DNA from 2 places in the Ensifer sp. ZNC0028 genome. Region 1 is predicted to be linked to the other one. Evidence: predicted binding sites of a transcription regulator. Region 1 holds the regulator's gene; the other holds the start of a gene.
What was found. The regulator PhoB, encoded in region 1, activates phosphate uptake and scavenging genes when phosphate is short. The targets are predictions, from matches to a motif close to TGTCATNNANCTGTCAT.
Positions count from the first base shown of each region.

Region 2: the regulator PhoB is predicted to act here: its motif matches at 2,257-2,273, upstream of L981_RS27250 (UDP-2,3-diacylglucosamine diphosphatase).

Region 1 is NZ_JTLA01000105.1:7,377-12,499, forward strand. It holds gene pstA (phosphate ABC transporter permease PstA) at 1-195, shown strand, start outside; gene pstB (phosphate ABC transporter ATP-binding protein PstB) at 209-1,024, shown strand; gene phoU (phosphate signaling complex protein PhoU) at 1,075-1,788, shown strand; gene phoB (phosphate regulon transcriptional regulator PhoB) at 1,991-2,674, shown strand; gene L981_RS24360 (GcrA family cell cycle regulator) at 2,742-3,263, opposite strand; gene L981_RS24365 (aspartate aminotransferase family protein) at 3,686-4,885, shown strand; gene argF (ornithine carbamoyltransferase) at 4,990-5,123, shown strand, end outside.
Region 2 is NZ_JTLA01000125.1:11,748-16,870, forward strand. It holds gene dgcA (N-acetyl-D-Glu racemase DgcA) at 1-97, shown strand, start outside; gene L981_RS27245 (MFS transporter) at 49-1,269, opposite strand; gene L981_RS27250 (UDP-2,3-diacylglucosamine diphosphatase) at 1,367-2,206, opposite strand; gene L981_RS27255 (NADP-dependent malic enzyme) at 2,378-4,690, shown strand; gene L981_RS27260 (LuxR family transcriptional regulator) at 4,961-5,123, shown strand, end outside.

The DNA.
Region 1 (5,123 bases):
TTCGTCGTCGATTTTCCCGGTTCGCCGATGGAACCGTCGACGGCGCTGCCGGTGCAGATCTACATGTGGGCCAACGAGGCGGAACGCGCCTTCGTCGAGCGCACCTCTGGCGCAATCATCATTCTTCTCATCTTCCTGGTCGTCATGAACCTTGGAGCCATTCTGTTGCGACGTCGCTTTGAGCGCCGCTGGTAGTGAGGTAATTACTATGAACATCATGTCAGAAGCAGCAGTCGAGAAGGCCCTGGATCAGAAAATGAACACCGTGCCCTACAAGATGATCGGCAAGGATGTGTCGGTCTATTACGGCGAGAAGCGCGCGCTTTTCGACGTCAACCTCAACATCCGCGAGAACACCGTCACGGCGCTGATCGGTCCTTCGGGTTGCGGCAAGTCGACCTTCCTGCGCACGCTGAACCGCATGAACGACACGATCGAGAACTGCCGCGTCACCGGCAAGATCACGCTCGACGAGGACGACATCTACGACCCGACGATCGACGTCGTCGAACTGCGCGCCCGCGTCGGCATGGTCTTCCAGAAGCCGAACCCGTTCCCGAAGTCGATCTACGACAACGTCGCCTACGGTCCGCGCATCCACGGACTTGCCCGCACCAAGGCCGACTTTGACGAGGTGGTCGAGACCAGCCTGCAGAAGGCCGGTCTGTGGAACGAGGTAAAGGATCGTCTGCAGGAGCCGGGCACTGGCCTTTCCGGTGGTCAGCAGCAGCGCCTCTGCATCGCCCGTGCCGTCGCCGTCAGCCCGGAAGTGATCCTGATGGACGAGCCCTGTTCGGCGCTCGACCCGATTGCGACCGCCAAGGTCGAGGAACTCATCCACGAACTGCGCACGAACTTCACGATTGTCATCGTGACCCATTCGATGCAGCAGGCCGCCCGCGTTTCGCAGCGCACCGCAATGTTCCACCTCGGCAATCTCGTCGAGGAGAACGACACCGACAAGATGTTCACCAATCCGGATGACCAGCGCACCCAGGATTACATCATGGGCCGCTTCGGCTGAGGCCGCATAAGGCTGCAACAGTAACTGCAAAGCGCCCGTAAGGATCGACGATCATGTCCATGCATATCATGTCCGCCTATGACGAAGAACTGAAGTACCTGACGCGCCGCATCTCGGAGATGGGCGGTCTCGCCGAGCAGATGGTCGCTGAATCCGTTCGCGCGCTGGTCAATTCCGACCTCGCTCTCGCGCAGAAGGTGATCTCGGACGACACCGTTCTCGACGACGCCGAGCGCCAGATCGGCGAGAAGGCGATCGTCACCATCGCCAAGCGCCAGCCGGTCGCCGCCGACCTGCGCGAGATCATGGGGTCGATCCGCATCGCCTCCGATCTGGAGCGCGTCGGCGATCTCGGCAAGAACACCGCCAAGCGCGTGATCGCGGTCGCCGGATCCGGCATTCCGCGCAAGCTCGCCCGCGGCCTGGAGCACCTGGCAGAGCTGGCTCTCGTCCAGCTCAAGGAAGTGCTCGACGTGTACGCCTCGCGCTCGCCGGAGAAGGCCAACAGCATCCGCGAGCGCGACGAGGAGATCGATGCGATCTACACCTCGCTGTTCCGCGAACTGCTGACCTACATGATGGAAGATCCGCGCAACATCACGCCCTGCACGCATCTTCTGTTCTGCGCCAAGAACATCGAGCGCATCGGCGACCACGCGACCAACATCGCCGAGACGATCTATTACATGGCGACGGGTGCCCAGCCGGAAGGCGAGCGCCCGAAGGATGACACCACGTCGACGCTGGGCTCGGTCAACGACTGAGCGCCGAGCGCGCCGTAAGCATGCATGCCCTTTGAAATCTGATCCGGTCGCGGCTTCGGTCGCGGCCCCGAATTCCTGTATCTGAAGCACGCGGTTTTCGCCCCGCCTTTGAAATTGGCGGACGTGCTCCAGATTTAGAGTGTCTGAGCGCCGGCCGGGCCGATGAGCCCAAGGGTCGCCCGCGGTAAGGAGACGTTACCTGATGTTGCCAAAAATCGCCGTAGTCGAAGACGAAGAGGCGCTGAGCGTTCTGCTGCGTTACAATCTGGAAGCCGAGGGCTTCGACGTCGACACGATCCTGAGGGGCGACGAGGCGGAGATCCGGCTTCAGGAGCGGCTGCCCGACCTGCTCATCCTCGACTGGATGCTGCCCGGTGTTTCCGGCATCGAGCTTTGCCGCCGGCTGCGCCAGCGCCCGGAGACGGAGCGCCTGCCGATCATCATGCTGACGGCGCGCGGCGAGGAAAGCGAGCGCGTCCGGGGGTTGGCGACCGGCGCCGACGACTATGTGGTCAAGCCATTCTCCACGCCGGAGCTGATGGCGCGCGTCAAGGCGATGCTGCGCCGGGCAAAGCCCGAGGTCCTGTCGACGCTGCTTCGCTGCGGCGACATCGAACTCGACCGCGAGACCCATCGCGTTCACCGCCGCAGCCGCGAAGTGCGCCTCGGCCCGACCGAGTTTCGTCTTCTGGAGTTCTTGATGTCCTCGCCGGGCCGCGTCTTCTCGCGCTCGCAGCTTCTGGATGGCGTCTGGGGCCATGACATCTATGTCGACGAACGCACCGTCGACGTGCATGTCGGTCGCCTGCGCAAGGCTCTGAATTTCTCGAACATGCCCGACGTCATCCGCACCGTTCGCGGCGCTGGCTATTCGCTCGAAAGCTGACAGATCCGGAAATCTCCAACAAAAAAGGGGCCGATCGGCCCCTTTTTTATTGATGCTGTCCGGCTTCTTAGCGGGCCCTGCGGCGCTCGCCCGACGGCTGGTAGGCCAGCCGCGCATGGAAGGTGCAGTAAGGCGACGATTCCGGGGAATCGTTGCCGCAGAAGTGAAACTCTTCCTTCAGCGGGTCGCCGATCGGCCACTTGCAGGTGCGCTCGGTGAGCTGGGTCAGCTCGAGGCGGCGCGACATCGGCACGACAACGTCGGTCCGGGTGCTGAAATCCTGCTCGGCAACGAGATCGACTTCGATTTCTTCCTTGAGAACGACAGCGCCGGCCGTGCGTGCAACCGGGCGGGCCGAAACGCGCGAAGCGTAGTTCGGCGCACGCGGTGCCGAGGTCGGGCGCTTCGGACGGGCCGCCGTCGTGGTGCTACCGCCGGCCTTGGCGCGACCTGGCAGGCTCAGGCGGTGAACCTTGCCGATGACAGCGTTACGGCTGACGCCGCCGAGCTGTGCCGCGATCTGGCTCGCGCTCAGGCCCTCGGACCAAAGCTTCTTCAGTTTCTCCACCCGCTCGTCAGTCCAGTTCATTTCTGCACTCTCCGTTCTCAGCGTTGGGGATGGCAGAATCCCTCACCGCACCCCGGCTGAACCCCGGGGTTGCAAACGCGATAACTCTTTTGGTGACTAGGTCCGCCGCATGCGTCTAGTAATTGAATGTTAACGTACTGACCGCTGGACTCTGTGGCAAGAGTCCCGGGAATCAGGCCGAATCGATTTCGTAGTTTTCCCCAACTTGCTCGGCCGGCGTTGCAATTTTGGCAAGCCCTCCCGGACGATTTTTCTGCTGCCAGGAATCGACCCTTCATGTTGCGCTGCAAGGCTTGGTTTTGTTGACATTGCAGCGCGAAATGGGAATAGTGCCTGCGCCGCCGAAAGGCGGCATTTTTGATTTTTATCGGCCCGCGTGAGGCGCGGGATCGATGTCGATCTGGAGTGAAGGAGAGCCTCGCATGACTGCAACAACGCCGCTTTACGATACCTACATGCGCGCGCCGTTGCGTTTCGAGCGAGGAGAGGGCGCCTGGCTGATCGCTGAAGACGGGACGCGTTATCTCGATTTCGGCGCCGGTGTTGCCGTGAATTCGCTTGGCCACGCGCATCCCCACCTCGTCGAAGCGCTGAAGGCGCAGGCCGACAAGGTTTGGCACCTGTCCAACCTCTATGAGATTGCGGGCCAGGAAAGCCTCGGTCGCCGGCTGACCGCAGTCACCTTTGCCGACAAGGTGTTCTTCACCAATTCCGGCGCAGAGGCGCTGGAATGCGCCATCAAGACGGCACGGCGTTACCACTTCTCCAAGGGTCACCCGGAGAAATTCCACGTCATCACCTTCGAGGGGGCTTTCCACGGCCGCACGATCGCGACGATCGCCGCCGGCGGTCAGCAGAAATACATCGAAGGTTTCGGTCCGAAAGCGCCGGGCTTCTACCAGGTCCCGTTCGGCGACATCGCTGCCGTCAAGAATGCGATCACCGAGGAAACCGCAGCGATCCTGATCGAGCCGATCCAGGGCGAGGGCGGTATCCGCCCGGCGACCAAGGAGTTCATGCAGGAACTGCGCGCGCTTTGCGACGAGTTCGGCCTGCTCCTGATCCTGGACGAGGTTCAGACCGGCGTCGGCCGTACCGGCAAGCTGTTTGCCTATGAATGGGCCGACATCCGCCCGGATATCATGGCGGTCGCCAAGGGCATCGGCGGGGGCTTCCCGTTCGGCGCGTGCCTGGCGACCGAGGAAGCCGCATCTGGCATGGTGGCGGGCACGCACGGCTCCACCTATGGCGGCAATCCGCTGGCCATGGCCGTCGGCAATGCCGTGCTCGACGTCGTTCTGGCCGACGGGTTCCTCACGCATGTGCGCGATGTCGCGCTGGTCTTCCGCCAGGGTCTTGCGTCGCTCAAGGACCGTTTCCCTGATGTCATCGAGGAGATCCGAGGCGACGGTCTGATGCTGGGCATCAAGGTGAAGGGCCCTTCGGCCGATCTGCTGAAGGAAATTCGCGCGGAGAAGCTTCTGGCTGTGCCGGCCGGCGAAAACGTACTGCGTTTGCTGCCGCCGCTGACGATCACGGCCGAGGAGGCCCGCGAGGGCCTGGCACGTATCGAACGCGCCGCCGAGGCGGTTCGCAAGGCAAGCGGCAACGCCGCGGCCTGAAGGTAGCGACCCAAGGCCGACTATGGCGCTAGAATGACCTTCGTGCGAGCACGTATATGGCGTGCCGCACCGGGGATCGATTTTTCAGACAGGAACCGAGTACGATGGCAGGCACCAGACATTTTCTCGATCTTTCGGCCATGACGGCCGCCGACCTCCGGACGATCATCGACGATGCGCGCGTCCGAAAGGCGGCGACCAAGGCCGGAACCGCCGAGAAGCCGCTCGCCGGCAAGAT
Region 2 (5,123 bases), on a different contig from region 1:
TCTCGACGGACCGCTGCTGCTTGCCAAAGATCGTGAGCCTGGCCTGCGCTACGAGGCGTCGCTCGTCTTCCCGCCGGAGCCGCGCCTCTGGGGCTGAAGATACCAGGCGGTGACGGCAAAGCAGCAGCCGGCAAAGGCGACGACCGACATGGAATAGAAGCCGTTGACCCCGTACCAGTTGTAGAAATAGCCGGACAGGAACGTGAAGATCGCCGTGAAGATGCCGGTATAGAAGAAGTAGAGCCCCTGGGCCGACGCTTCCTGTGATTCCACCACCCGCTCGACCAACTTGTGCTGCATGCCGGTGTGCATGATCGCATAGGTGAAGGCGTGGAAGCACTGCAGGATGAAATAGCCGCTGAAGCCAAGATCCATCGGGAAGATGATCCAGCGCACCACGGCGAGAAAACAGCCGGACAGGATCATCACCCAGACACTGAAACGGCGGCTGATCGCCTTGGCGAAGACGAACATCGTCACCTCGGCCGCCACGCCCGCGCTCCAGAGCAGGCCGATCTCGGTACCGCTGTAGCCGATGTGCTGCCAGTAGATCGCCGAGAAGGCGAAGAGCATCGCGTGGCTGGCGTTGACCAGCGTCACGCCGATCAGGAGCAGTTGCAGGTCAAGTTGCCGGAGCGATTTCGGCGGTGGCTCGGTCAAGGCCGTGATCGGTGACGGCCGCCGCGGTTTGCCGACCCGTGGCGCGGCATAGGCCATGACGATCGTCAGGCCAAAGCCGATCGCCATCGCCGGAAGCACCATGTCGCTGCCGAAAATGCCGACCATCCAGCCGCCGAGCATCGTCGCACCGATGAAGGCGACCGAGCCCCAGAGCCGCATATGTGCGTAGTCGAAGCCCCAGCGCCGCACGCCTGACAGAGCGATCGCCTCGACGATCGGCACATAGGGCGAATAGACGGCCGACTGCAGCGTATAGATGACCAGCACCGGCCAGAACTCACGGAAGTAGAACAGCACCAGCGCCGTTGCGAGCGACAGAAAACCGGACCAGATCAGCACGATCGCCCGCTCGCCGAGCCGATCGGCGATGACGCCGGCGATGGGCGCGGTGATGACGCGCACGAACATCGGCAGCGCTAGGACGACGCCGATCTCGAAGTCGCTCATCGACAGCGTGCTCAGCCACATCGGGAAATACGGCATCGCGAAGCCGTTGACGATCAGCGGCGCACAGAAGAGCAAAGCAATGCGAAGCGCAAAATGGCGCGGCGGAGGGCCCACATAGGCGGGCGCTTGGGAGGGAATCATCGTCTGACCTGATGGCTGTGCCCACTCTCTAGCACGAGCCGGGCGCGCCTCGCCATAACCTAGTTTTCGCGACACGACTTTCGGCGCGGCGCGAAGATCAGGCCGCGCGCTGGGTCAGCAGTTGGGCAAGCAGCTTGTCCGCTTCGCCGGATGCTTCGCCTTCGCTGGCGCCGCCGCGCATCTGGTGCCAGGTGATCAGTTCCATCGTGCCGTCGTGGTGCTCGGCAATCGCCGTGCAGCTTTCCACCCAGTCGCCGGTGTTGATGTAGCGGATGTCGCCGATCTCCTCGATCACGGCATGGTGGATGTGACCACAGATCACGCCCTGCGCATCGTGGCGGCGCGCCTCTTCGGCGACCACCTTCTGGAACTCGCCGATGAAGTTGACGGCGTGCTTGACCTGGAGCTTCGCCCAGGACGAGAACGACCAGTAGGGCATGCCGAGACGCCTGCGGACCGCCGCAAGGCCGATATTGATGGCGATCGCCGTGTCGTAGGCCCAGTCACCGAGATAGGCGAGCACGCGGGCATTGCGCACGACGACATCGAATTCGTCGCCGTGCAGCACGAGGTACTTACGGCCGTCGGCCCCCTCGTGCATGTAGCGCTGCGCCACCTCGATACCGCCGAAATGCACGCCTGGAAAGTCGCGCAGGAACTCGTCGTGATTGCCGGGGATATAGACGATGCGGGTGCCCTTGCGCGCCTTGCGCAGGAGCTTCTGCACCACGTCGTTGCAATTCTGCGGCCAGTACCAGCTGCGCTTCAGCCGCCATCCGTCGACGATGTCGCCGACCAGAACGATCGTCTCCGCTTCATGATGCCGCAGGAAGTCGAGCAGATAGTCGGTCTTGGCCGCCTTGGAGCCGAGATGGACGTCCGAGATGAACAACGTCCTGAGCTTTCGTACGGAGTTGTCTTGCTGCGCCGCCATCATGCCAGCCTCGTCTCTGGTTACGCTTCGTGCCTTCGTGAAACCAGACTCGTGTTTCAAGAAGATGACATCAACATTGCGTTGCCGGTCTGCCGCCGAAATCAGCACTGCAAAACTGTACCTCGCTTCGAATTCATGCCAAAAGGCACGACCACGAATGAGGAATGTGAGAGCATGAATACGGGCGACAAGACGAAATCCCATACCGGTCCGGCCAGCGGCGACATCGACCAGCAGGCCCTTTTCTTCCACCGTTATCCCCGCCCGGGAAAGCTCGAAATCCAGCCCACCAAGCCGCTCGGCAACCAGCGCGACCTGGCGCTGGCCTATTCGCCTGGCGTTGCCGCCCCTTGCATCGCCATCCGCGACAACCCGGAACAGGCAGCCGATTTTACCGCCCGCGCCAACCTGGTTGCGGTCATTTCCAACGGCACGGCCGTGCTCGGCCTTGGCAATATCGGCCCGCTGGCATCGAAGCCGGTCATGGAAGGCAAGGCGGTTCTCTTCAAGAAATTCGCCGGCATCGACGTCTTCGACATCGAAATCGATGCGTCGAGCATCGAGCGCATGGTCGACGTGATTTCGGCGCTGGAGCCGACCTTCGGCGGCATCAACCTTGAAGACATCAAGGCACCGGAATGTTTCGAGGTCGAACGCCGCCTGCGCGAAAAGATGCAGATCCCGGTCTTCCACGACGACCAGCACGGAACGGCGATCATCGTCGCCGCTGCCATCCTCAACGGCCTCGAACTTGCCGGCAAAGACATCGCGACCGCCAAGATCGTCACCTCGGGCGCGGGTGCCGCCGCACTTGCCTGCCTCAACCTTCTCGTGACGCTCGGCGCCAAGCGCGAAAACATCTGGGTGCATGACCTCGAAGGCCTCGTCTACAAGGGTCGCGAGGTGCTGATGGACGAATGGAAGTCCGTCTACGAGCAGGACAGCAGCAACCGCGTGCTCGCCGACAGCATCGGCGGCGCCGACGTCTTCCTCGGCCTCTCGGCGGCCGGCGTCCTGAAGCCGGAACTTCTGGCACAGATGGCCAAAAAGCCGCTGATCATGGCGCTCGCCAACCCGACGCCGGAAATCATGCCGGAAGCCGCCCGCCAGGCCCGTCCGGACGCGATGATCTGCACCGGCCGCTCGGACTTCCCGAACCAGGTCAACAACGTCCTCTGCTTCCCGCATATCTTCCGCGGCGCGCTCGACTGCGGCGCAAGCACGATCAACGAAGAAATGAAGATGGCGGCCGTGCGCGCCATCGCCGGCCTTGCGCGCGAAGAGCCCTCCGACGTTGCCGCCCGCGCCTATTCCGGCGAGACTCCGGTCTTCGGCCCGGACTACCTGATCCCCTCGCCGTTCGACCAGCGCCTGATCCTGCGCATCGCGCCGGCGGTTGCCAAGGCCGCCGAGGAAAGCGGCGTCGCAACCCGTCCGATCCAGGACTATGACGCCTATCTCGACAAGCTGAACCGCTTCGTCTTCCGCTCGGGCTTCATTATGAAGCCAGTCTTTGCCGCCGCCAAGAACGCCCAGAAGAACCGCGTGATCTTTGCCGAAGGCGAAGACGAGCGCGTGCTGCGCGCCGCCCAGGTGCTGCTCGAAGAAGGCACCGCCCGCCCGATCCTGATCGGCCGCCCGCAGATCATCGAGACGCGCCTGCGCCGCTATGGCCTGCGCATCCGCCCGGATGTCGATTTCGAAGTGGTCAACCCCGAAGGCGACCCGCGTTACCGTGACTATGTCGAGGACTACTTCGCTCTCGTCGGCCGCCTCGGCGTCATCCCGGAAGCGGCCCGCACGATCGTGCGCACCAACACGACCGTTATCGGTGCGCTCGCCGTCAAGCGCGGCGAAGCGGATGCGCTGATCTGCGGCGTCGAAGGACGCTACAGCAAGCACCTGCGCGACGTCTCACAGATCATCGGCAAGCGCGACGGCGTGCTCGATTTCTCGGCGTTGAGCCTGCTGATCTCGCAGCGCGGCGCGACCTTCTTCACCGACACCTATGTGAGCTACTGCCCGAGCGCCGAAGAGATCGCCCAGACGACGGTCATGGCGGCACAGGAAATCCGCCGCTTCGGCATCACCCCGCGCGCAGCCCTTGTCTCGCATTCGAATTTCGGTTCGCGCGATTCGGAGAGCGCCACCAAGATGCGCACGGCGCTGCAGCTCGTGCGGGAACTTGCGCCCGACCTCGAGGTCGACGGCGAAATGCACGGCGATGCCGCGATCTCGGAAGCGCTGCGCCAGCGCGTCATGCCGGACAGCAGCCTTACGAGCGAAGCCAACCTCCTGGTCTTCCCCAATCTCGATGCCGCAAACATCACGCTCGGTGTCGTCAAGACCATGACCGACAGCCTGCATGTCGGCCCGATCCTGCTCGGCTCGGCGCTCCCAGCCCATATCCTGTCGCCGTCCGTCACCTCGCGCGGCGTCGTCAATATGGCGGCTCTGGCGGTGGTCGAAGCCAGCCATCCGGGTTGAGATGGCAACGCGGAGATCGCCACCGGTCTTCGCTTTAATCGGGCGCCATGCCGGCGCCGGCAAAACCGTATCCGGATGTCGCGCCTGCTTCAGGCGCGGCATCGCCGGTTTTACGCATCGCCTGCGAATCAGCCTCCCTCACGCGGCCGATCGGCAGCCGCAATCAAGGCGTGCACAATTGGTATTACACACCAATCGGGAAAGTTTGCGCTGGACAAAAGGTGAACCTCTAACCATGCTGGGGCCTCGGACGAGATTCGGTGTTGTGGCATGACTGAGCAGCAAGCTGTCCTCGACATGCTGGAAATCCTGGAATGCGGCGGTTGCGTGGAGCCCGCTCATTTCTTCACATTGATGCGTCGAACCTTCCGCATTGCCCATCTGCTCTATCTCGAAGCCGAGCCCTATGCGGACGAGCTCAAGGTCTGCCGGC